Regions from separate parts of the Nonomuraea diastatica genome, predicted to be linked through region 2. Evidence: riboswitches for the same ligand, from Rfam matches in the RefSeq annotation. Region 2 holds a riboswitch; the other holds the start of a gene.
What was found. Region 2 has a riboswitch for S-adenosylmethionine ahead of E1294_RS20600 (aminotransferase class V-fold PLP-dependent enzyme). Riboswitches for the same ligand answer to the same signal wherever they lie in the genome.
Positions count from the first base shown of each region.

Region 1: linked by a shared signal. The riboswitch ahead of thrC (threonine synthase) and the one ahead of E1294_RS20600 (aminotransferase class V-fold PLP-dependent enzyme) in region 2 are both predicted to bind S-adenosylmethionine.

Region 1 is NZ_SMKP01000069.1:13,713-18,727, forward strand. Features, by position in the region: gene groL (chaperonin GroEL) at 1-978, opposite strand, end outside; gene E1294_RS23905 (cold-shock protein) at 1,333-1,533, opposite strand; gene E1294_RS23910 (MoaD/ThiS family protein) at 1,775-2,050, opposite strand; gene thrC (threonine synthase) at 2,075-3,307, opposite strand; SAM riboswitch class I at 3,321-3,462, opposite strand; gene E1294_RS23920 (RNA polymerase sigma factor) at 3,542-4,096, opposite strand; gene E1294_RS23925 (alpha,alpha-trehalose-phosphate synthase (UDP-forming)) at 4,275-5,015, shown strand, end outside.
Region 2 is NZ_SMKP01000056.1:14,676-19,690, reverse strand. Features, by position in the region: gene E1294_RS20615 (SAM-dependent methyltransferase) at 1-925, shown strand, start outside; gene E1294_RS20610 (cytochrome P450) at 909-2,102, opposite strand; gene E1294_RS20605 (TerC family protein) at 2,102-2,887, opposite strand; SAM riboswitch class IV at 3,002-3,117, shown strand; gene E1294_RS20600 (aminotransferase class V-fold PLP-dependent enzyme) at 3,162-4,463, shown strand; gene E1294_RS54140 (DoxX family protein) at 4,466-5,015, opposite strand, start outside.

The sequences.
Region 1 (5,015 bases), on a different contig from region 2:
CTTGGTCACGACCACCTTGCGGGCACGGCCCAGCAGGTCGAGGGTGGCGGTCTCGAGCTTGAGGCCGACCTCCTCGGCGATGACCTGACCACCGGTCAGGATCGCGATGTCGTTGAGCATGGCCTTGCGGCGGTCGCCGAAGCCCGGGGCCTTGACGGCCACGGAGCGGAACAGGCCGCGAATCTTGTTGACCACCAGGGTCGCCAGGGCCTCGCCCTCGACGTCCTCGGCGATGATCAGCAGCGGCTTGCCCGACTGCACGACCTTGTCGAGCAGCGGCAGCAGGTCCTTGTTGGCGGAGACCTTGCCGTTGACGATCAGGATGTAGGGATCTTCGAGCACGGCCTCCATGCGGTCGGAGTCGGTGACGAAGTACATCGACGTCATGCCCTTGTCGAAGCGCATGCCCTCGGTGAGCTCGAGCTCGAGGCCGAAGGTGTTGCTCTCCTCGACGGTGATGACGCCTTCCTTGCCGACCTTGTCCATCGCCTCGGCGATGAGCGCGCCGATCTCGGGGTCGGCGGCGGAGATGGAGGCGGTCGAAGCGATCTGCTCCTTGGTCTCCACGTCCTTGGCCAGCTTGGAGAGCTCCTCGCTGACCCGCTCGACGGCCGCCTCGATGCCCTTCTTCAGAGCCATCGGGTTGGCGCCGGCGGCCACGTTGCGCAGGCCCTCACGCACCAGCGCCTGGGCGAGCACGGTGGCGGTCGTGGTGCCGTCGCCGGCGACGTCGTCCGTCTTCTTGGCGACCTCCTTGACCAGCTCCGCGCCGATCTTCTCCCACGGGTCCTCGAGCTCGATCTCCTTGGCGATGGACACACCATCGTTGGTGATCGTGGGAGCGCCCCACTTCTTCTCCAGCACGACGTTGCGCCCCTTGGGGCCCAGGGTCACCTTGACGGCGTCGGCGAGCTGGTTCATACCGCGCTCGAGACCGCGCCGGGCGTCCTCGTCAAACGCGATCATCTTGGCTGCCATAAGGCTAGACCTCCCAGATGCAGGGTGGCTTGTCGTGGACCGAGCCGACGCCCGCGACGGCATGGGTCAGCATCTCCGTTCGGCAGACCCCATCGTCTCGATCCGGTGTTGGCACTCTGCTGCACAGAGTGCCAACGAACTGTTTAGCACTCTACCCTGCCGAGTGCAAGCGAACTCGCCCGTGCCGGCTCTTCCCCCCAGGTCAGTCGTCTGTCCGGCGAGCCGCCCCGCGGGCGCACCGCTGGCCGCGGTTCGCGCGCACGGCTCGCCGTACCAGGATCGACGAAAGAAAGGTGACGGTTCGCACGGACTGCGCTGCCGCGCGAACCCGCCGGTGCATACCAGTGCGGTGAATCAGACCGTCCTGACGGACTCCGCCTGCGGCCCCTTCTGGCCTTGCGTGATCTCGAACTCGACACGCTGTCCCTGTTCGAGAGAGCGATACCCGTCCATCATGATCGCTGAGTAATGGACGAATACATCCTTACCACCGTCTACCGCGATGAAGCCATAGCCCTTGTCCGCGTTGAACCACTTGACGGTGCCCTGCGCCACTTCCGACTCCTCTTACTGGGCTCCCAGACCTCGCCCATTCCTCCGCGAGACCCGTAATCGCCTGACTTAACAGAAAATCAGCCAGGCGATCGCCCTCGACCATACCTGTGGCACGGGGTTTGGCAACAGAGTCAATCCGCAAACTGCGCATTTCCTCTCATCGACGGTTCAACGTTGAATTGTTGGGAAAAGAAGAAGGCGCCCACAAGGGGCGCCCTCGCCGAAGTGTGATCTGCCGCACTCACCCGCCGGCGACGGCGGGGATGATGGAGATCTGGGTGCCGTCCGGCGCCGGGGTGTCCAGCCCCTGGGCAAATCGGACGTCCTCTTCCCCCACATAAACGTTGACAAAACGCCGAATCTTGCCCGATTCATCCAGAATTCTCGCGCCGATACCCGGGTAGTCAGAGTCCAGCGTGGCCAGCACGTCACGAAGAGTCGCGCCCTCGCCACTGACCTCCGCGTTGCCCCCGGTGTAGGTGCGCAGAATGGTGGGAATCCGCACAGAAACGCTCATGGTTTAACTCGCCTTTCCTGGTTCTCAGACAGTCGCGCGGAACGCGTCGAGGGAGGGCTTGATCACGGCCGTGGGTCTGGCGTCGCCGCTGATCGCGTCGAGCGTCTTGAGGCCGTCACCGGTGTTCAGCACCACGGTCTCGGCATCCGGGTCGAGTTGCCCGGTCTCGGTGAGCTTCTTCAGCACGCCCACGGTCACGCCGCCCGCGGTCTCGGCGAAGATGCCCTCCGCCGAGGCCAGGAGCTTGATGGCGGCCACGATCTCAGCATCCGTGACGTCCTCGACGCCCCCTCCGGTCCGCCGCGCGATGTCCAGCACGTACGGCCCGTCGGCGGGGTTTCCGATGGCCAGCGACTTGGCGATGGTGTCGGGCCGGACCGGCTGCACGACGTCGTGCCCCGCCTTGTAGGCGGTCGACACCGGTGAGCACCCGGCCGCCTGCGCCCCGAAGATCTTGTAGGGCGTGTCCTCGACCAGCCCCAGCGCCACCAGCTCCTTGAAGCCCTTGTCGATCTTCGTGAGCTGCGAGCCCGAGGCGATGGGGATGATGATCTGCTCGGGCAACCGCCACCCGAGCTGCTCGGCGATCTCGTACGCGAGCGTCTTGGAGCCCTCGGCGTAGTAAGGCCGCAGGTTGATGTTGGTGAACCCCCACTTGTCACCGAGCGGGTCGCCGATCAGCTCGGAGCAGAACCTGTTGACGTCGTCGTAGGTGCCCTCGATGCCGATCAGCCGGCCGCCGAACACCCGGGCCATGGCGATCTTGGCTTCTTCGAGGTTGGCCGGGATGAACACGCACGCCTCCAGCCCGGCCCGCGCCGCGGCGGCCGTCACCGCGCCCGCGAGGTTGCCCGTGGAGGAGCAGGAGAGCGTGTGGAAGCCGAAGTTGCGGGCCGCCTCGACGGCCATGGCGACCACGCGGTCCTTGAAGGAGTGGGTGGGGTTGCCCGAGTCGTCCTTGACGTGGAGAGATCTGATGCCGAGCGCCCGTCCGAGGTTGCCGGCCTTGACCAGCTTGGTCCACCCGGGGTTCATGTTGGGCTTGTCGGCGACGTCGACCGGCACGGGCAGCAGCGAGCGGTAGCGCCAGATGTTGGCGGGGCCCGACTCGATGGCCACGCGGGTCACTTCGCCGAACTCGTAGGCCGCTTCGAGCGGCCCGAAACACTCCTGACAGGCGAAGCTCGGACCGAGCGGGTAACGCGCGCCGCACTCGCGGCAGGACAGACCGACGGCGGGACCGAAATCGAGCGACATGAAGCGAGGCCTTCCCTCATCTTCGTCTGCGGCCACCTTGACCTCAGACCGGAATTGGCACCTTGTCCCGGTCGGCCTCGCCAGGTCGCGAGTCACAAGCCGGGAGGGTTGCCGGGGCTTCGCAGGGCCGGTCCCTCCACCCCTCTGGATGAGCAATATTCAGTTGTTGCAACGGACTCTACCCGCCCACGTGGCGGAAACGTCCTCCCGTCTCAGATCCTGAGACGGATGATCTCAGCGATAGTCGTCTCCCAGCACACCCTGAACATATTTGCGCGCCTGGTGGATGCGCGATTTCGCGGTGCCGAGCGGGATGCCGAGCTGGTCGGCCACCTCGTTGTAGTCGAGCTGGACGATGTCGCGCAGAACCAGGGCCTGCGCCAGATCCGGCTTGTCGGCCTCCAGCGCCTCCATGGCGTCGAGCAGGTCGAGCCGCGAGCCCGCGATCACGCTGACGCGCCGCACGTCGGGCTTCTGCATCGGCAGCTCGTCCGAGCTCTGCTCGGCCGCCCGGCGTTTGAGCGACCGGTAGGTGGTCCGCGCGCAGTTGGCCGTCACGATGTGCAGCCAGGTGCTGAACCTGGCCCGTCCCTCGAAGCGCCCGATGTTGCGCGCCACCGCCAGCAGGGTGTCTTGGGAGGCCTCCTCGGCGTCCTGGTGGTAGGGCAGGATGCGGGCGCAGTGACGCATCACATCGGGCTCGATCCGCCGCAGCAGTTCGCCAAGAGCACGGTGGTCTCCGGCCGCGGCGGAGCGGGCGAGTTCCTCGGTTAGCTCATCAAGCGCCATAGCTGGGATCCTATGGTCGTAGGGAGCCTTGTTGGCATCCTTCCTTTTCCGATGGGCCGATCCCCACGATGATCAGTGTGGTTCCGTCTACGCCGACACGCCAGTCGGAAGGAGTCTCCTTGAGGTCTCACACCAGCTCACCGCCCTGCGGGCGGCCCGCCCGGCCGGAGCGGGCGCGGTGAACAACGTCCTGGTGGCCTCCAACCGCGGCCCCGTCTCCTTCACCGTCTCCGACGACGGTGAGCTGACCCTGCGGCGCGGCGGCGGGGGGCTGGTGTCGGGGTTGTCCGGCGTGGCCAAGGACGGCGTCCTGTGGGTCTGCGCGGCGCTGTCCGACGGTGACCGCAGCGCCGTGCACCTGGCCCCCGGCGGCCGCATCGACCAGGCCGGCTACGACACCGGCCCGCTGCGCATGCTCGACATCCCGCCCGCCACCTTCCACCGCGCCTACAACGCCGTGGCCAACTCCACGCTGTGGTTCGTCAACCACCTGCTCTACGACATCCCCAACGCGCCTCTCTTCGGCACCAAGTTCGGGCGCGAGTGGGAGTCCTACCGCGACTACAACGGCGCGTTCGCGCTGGCGCTGGCCGAGGAGGCCGGCCACGAGGCCAGGGTGATGGTGCAGGACTACCACCTGACCCTGACCCCGGCGATGCTCCGCGCCGAGCGACCGGACCTTCGCATCGCCCACTTCAGCCACACGCCGTGGGCACCGCCGGAATACTTCTCCCTGCTGCCCGACGAGGTGGCGCGCGAGGTCCTGGAGGGCATTCTGGGGGCCGATCACGCCGGGTTCCTCACCGACAGGTGGGCGCAGGCGTTCATGGACTGCTGCGAGGCGCTGCTGGGCGCCGAGGCCGACCGCGTCGGGCGCAGCGTCACCCACGACGGCAGGACGACCCGCATCGGCGTGCAC
Region 2 (5,015 bases):
TTACGGCGAGGAGGGCTTCTACCTCCGCGAACGCCCTTCAGGCCACTTCCGCACCTCGGTCAGCGCCTCGGCCGCGTTCGCCGACGCGGTGCTGACGCTGCTCGCCGAGGTGGACGCCGAGCTCGGCTCCCCCGGCGTGCTCGATCTGGTCGACATCGGCGCGGGCGAAGGCCTGCTGGTCACCCAGGTCCTGGCCGCCGCCGAGCCCGGACTGCGCGATCGGCTGCGCGTCACCGCCGTCGACCTCTGCCCCCGCCCCGAGGGCGTGCCCGAGCGGATCCGCTGGCGCCCGGACCTGCCCGCCGCCGTCACCGGTCTGGCCATCGCCAACGAATGGCTCGACAACGTCCCGCTCGACGTGGTGGAGCAGACCCCCCAGGGCTCACGGCTGATCATGGTCGACGTCCACACCGGCGAGGAGCGGCTCGGCGGCCCGCCCCAGCAGGCCGACCGCGAATGGCTCGAGCGATGGTGGCCGTTGTGCCGCGTGGGGACGCGCGCGGAGATCGGCCGGCCCCGTGACGAAGCCTGGGCCTCGGTTCTGGCACGCCTCGTCAAAGGGAGAGCGATCGCCATCGATTATGCACATCCTGTGGATAACCGTCCGCCGTGCGGCACCCTGACCGGATACCGCGACGGCGCCGTCGTGACCCCCGTCCCCGACGGCACCTGCGACATCACGGCGCATGTCGCGCTCGACGCGTGCGCGGAGGCCGGCCGCAGGGCCGGTGCGATATCCACAACCTTGTCCACACAGCGTGACGCCCTCAAGGCCCTCGGCCTCACCGGCGCCAGGCCGCCCGCCGACCTGGCCCACGTCGATCCGCACGGCTACCTGCGTGCCCTGGCCAGAGCCTCCGAGGAGGGCGAGCTGATCGACCCGTCGGGCCTCGGCGGCTTCGGCTGGCTCAGCCAGTCGCGGTGAGCTCCAGGGACCGCAGGCCGCGGATGACGTAGCCGGGCTTCCACTCCGGCTCCCGCCGCAGCTCCAGCGTGACCGCGCGGTCCAGGAGAGCGCCGAACGACTCCATGAGCTCGATCCTGGCCAGCGGCGCCCCCAGGCAGAAGTGGATCCCGGCGCCGAAGGAGATGTGCGGGTTGTCGGCCCGGCCGACATCGAGCCTGTCAGGGTCGTCGAACACCGCCTGGTCCCGATTGGCCGACCCGAACAGCAGCGCCACCTCCGCGCCACGCGGGATCTCCACGCCGTGCACCTCGATGTCCTCCAGCACCCAGCGCTCGAACATCTGCAGCGGCGTGTCCCAGCGCATCAGCTCCTCCACGGCCGTGGGCAGCAGCGAGCGGTCCTCGCGCAGCCGTACGAGCTCGGCGGGGTTCCTGAACAGCGACCACCAGCCGTTGCCCGTCACGTTCACGGTGGCCTCGTGACCGGCGTTGAGCAGCAGGACGCACGTGCCGACCAGCTCGTCCTCGGTCAGCTCGGGGATCTGGCTGAGCGCGCTGATCAGGTCGTCGCCGGGGCGCGGCCGGCGCTCGGCGGCCAGGGCCTTGAGGTAGCCGGCGAACTCCCCCGCCGCGCGGACCGCGGTGTGCTGGGCGTCGGGGGCGGGGTTGAGCTCGTACATGCCGCAGATGTCGGCCGACCACGGGCGCAGCAGGTGGCGGTCCTGGTCGGGGATGCCGAGCATCTCGGCGATCACGGTGACCGGCAGCGGCTCGGCGACCTCGGCGATCAGGTCGCCGCCGCCCTTGGCCACGTACGTGTCCACCAGGTCCTGGGCGATGGCGCGGACCCGTGGGCGCAGCGACTCGACCATGCGCGGCGTGAACGCCTTGGAGACCAGCCGGCGCAGCCTCGTGTGCACCGGCGGCTCCACGTCGAGCATGCCGGCCCTGATCACCCGCCAGAACGGCTCCTGGAACTCCGGCTCCGGCGGCCTGCCGAACTGCTCGTGCGTGGCCACGTGCAGGTAGGACCGGCCCAGGCGGCGGTCTCTGAGCAGCGCGTTGACGTCCGCGTGACGCGAGATCAGCCACTGGTGCGCCGGTTCGAAGTAGCTGATCGGAGCCTCGCGCCGCAGCTCTTCGTAGACGCGGTACGGGTAAGCCACGAAATCCGGATTCCAGGGATCAAAGCGCATCATTTCATCTTAGGAGCGGGATCCGCTGTCGCGGGAGTGGCCTCTTCCGTCTCCTCCTCCATCGCCTGCTGTCCGGCGTGCCTGCCGCGCATGCGGATGTTCAGCAGCTCCACGATCACCGAGAACGCCATCGCGAAGTAGATGTAGCCCTTGGGGATGTGCTGGTCGAGGCCCTCGGCGACGAGCACCACGCCGATCAGCACGAGGAACGCCAGCGCCAGCATCTTGATGCTCGGATGCCGGTCGACGAACCTGCTGATCGGCCCGGAGGCGAACAACATCACCAGCACCGCCACCACGACCGCCGCGACCATCACGCCGAGCTCGTCGACCATGCCGACGGCCGTGATCACCGAGTCGAGCGAGAAGACGATGTCGAGCACCATGATCTGCAGGATCACGGACGTGAAGGAGGCCGCCGCGGCCTTCTTGCCGTCCTTGCCGTGCGGCGCGTCCATGCTGTGGCCGATCTCCGTGACGCTCTTGGCCAGCAGGAACAGGCCGCCGAGCAGCAAGATCAGATCGCGTCCCGAGATGTCGTGGCCGAAGACCGAGAACAGCGGATCGGTGAGCCGCACCACCCACGACAGCCCGAGCAGCAGGAGCAGGCGGGTGATCAGCGCCACGCCCAGGCCGAGCACACGGGCCCGGTCACGCTGCTCCGGGGGCAGCTTCCCCGCCAGGATGGAGATGAAAATGATGTTGTCGATCCCCAGCACGATCTCCAGGGCGACAAGGGTGAAAAAGCCGATCCAGATTTGCGGGTCGGCCACCCAATCAAGCATTTACGCACCTCCAGGGCATGTGACGGCGGGTCTCCCGGTAGCAACGACTCAGATGCCCCATAAGTTCACCCGCTTGCGATCCATGCCCGGGTACGGGTTATAGTCCTTGACGTAGGTCATGAGTGCCAGCGACAAGCCCCGGCTAGCTGGCCGGCAACCCTCGCGTCCGCGGCGGGGTGCCCCGGGTGAAGACCTGGTCCGTCACAAGGTGTGGCGGGCAAGCGCGGGCTCCGATGGCTGCTCCAGGGGTCCGACGACCCCGAGGAGGATTGCCGTGTCCACGCTGACGATCTTCAAGTCCGCTCACGTTCGAGCGGACGAGGCCCCCGCCGCCACCGAGGAACGGCGCGTCCCCGCCGTGCTCGGCGCCGACCTCAAGGTGCCGGTCAAGGGTGGCAGGCTGGTGAGCTACGCCAACCTCGACTACGCCGCCAGCGCCCCCTGTCTCGTGCCGGTCAGCACGGCAGTCGCCGCCGCGCTCCCGGCCTACTCCAGCGTCCACCGCGGCGCGGGCTACGCCTCCCAGCTCACCACCGCCCGCTACGAGCAGGCCCGGCACACGGTCAGCGCGTTCGCCGGCGCCCGCCCGGACGACGCCGTGATCTTCACCCGCAACACCACCGACGCCACCAACCTGCTCGCCCGCTGCCTGCCCGAGGGCACGACCACCGTGGTCTTCGACACCGAGCACCACGCCTCCCTCCTCCCCTGGCCCCGGTCCGTACGGCTGGCGCCGCCCGCCTTCCCCGGCGAGGCCGTGCGCGCCGCCGACGACGCCCTGGCCGCGATCGACGGGCCCAAGCTGCTCGTGGTCACCGCCGCCTCCAACGTCACCGGCGAGCTGTGGCCCATCGCCGCGCTGGCCCACATCGCGCACCGGCACGGGGCCAGGATCCTGGTGGACGCCGCGCAGCTCGTACCGCACCGGCGGCTCAACCTCACCGCGCTCGACCTCGACTACGTGGCCTTCTCCGGGCACAAGCTGTACGCGCCCTTCGGTGCCGGCGTGCTGATCGGGCGGCGTGACTGGCTGGCCGAGGCGGAGCCGTACCTGAAGGGCGGGGGCGCGGTCCGGTCGGTGGCCGGCGCGGTCGAGTGGCACGACGACCCGGAGCCGCGGCACGAGGCGGGCACGCCGAACGTGCTCGGCGCCATCGCGCTGGCCGCCGCCTGCGACGCGCTCGCCGCCACCGGGTGGACCCGGCTGGTGCGCGAGGAGGAGCGGCTGATCGCCCGGCTGCGGGCCGGTCTCGCCTCGATCGAAGGCGTACACGAGTTGTCCCTGTGGGGGGAGGATCACCCGCGCGTGGGCATCGTGTCGTTCACCGTCGACGGGCGCCCGGCCCGCGAGGTGGCCGAGGTGCTGTCCGGCGAGTACGGCATCGGGGTGCGCGACGGCAAGTTCTGCGCGCACCCGTTCGTGCGTCACCTGGTGGAGCGCGGCGGTGACGAGCAGGCCGGCGGCGGGTGCGAGGACGGCGCGGCCTCAGCGGTGCGCGCCTCGATCGGCATCGGCACCACGCAGGAGCATGTGGACCGGCTGATCGGAGCGCTGCGCGACCTCACCTCCCGCTGAGGTCAGCCTTTCGGCGGTTCGCCGTGGTGTGGTGGCGGCTCGTCGCCGACCAGGGCGTCGATGTCCCGCATGTCCTTGTCACTGAGCTTGCTGTCCTTCGGTGCGCTCGACTGACGGGGCACCTGGGGCGGTTCCTCCTGCGTCGGCTCGGGCGTCGTCGGGCCGCCGGCCCTTTCCCCGGCCGCGCCGGTCGTGGCGCCGGTCGTGGTCGTTCCACGCGCGGCAGGAGCGTGAGCGGCGAGATCAGCCTCGGCCGCACGGCGTTCGGCACGCCTGCGCGACATCGAGCGGAAGATGCCGTCCAGGCCGAACCTGCCGCCGCCCAGCACGAGGAACAGCAGGCTCAGCGTGCCCAGCGAGGCCGGCAGCTCCCAGCCGTTGTCGGCGGTCATCGGGGTGAGCCCCCAGTGCATGAAGAAGATCGCGCCGAGCATGTTGACCAGCAGCAGCACCGCCACCGGTCTGACCAGCAGGCCGAGGATCAGGAAGATACCGCCGACGGTCTCCACGACGGTCGCGTAGGCGGCGGCCACCTCGGGCATCGGGATCCCC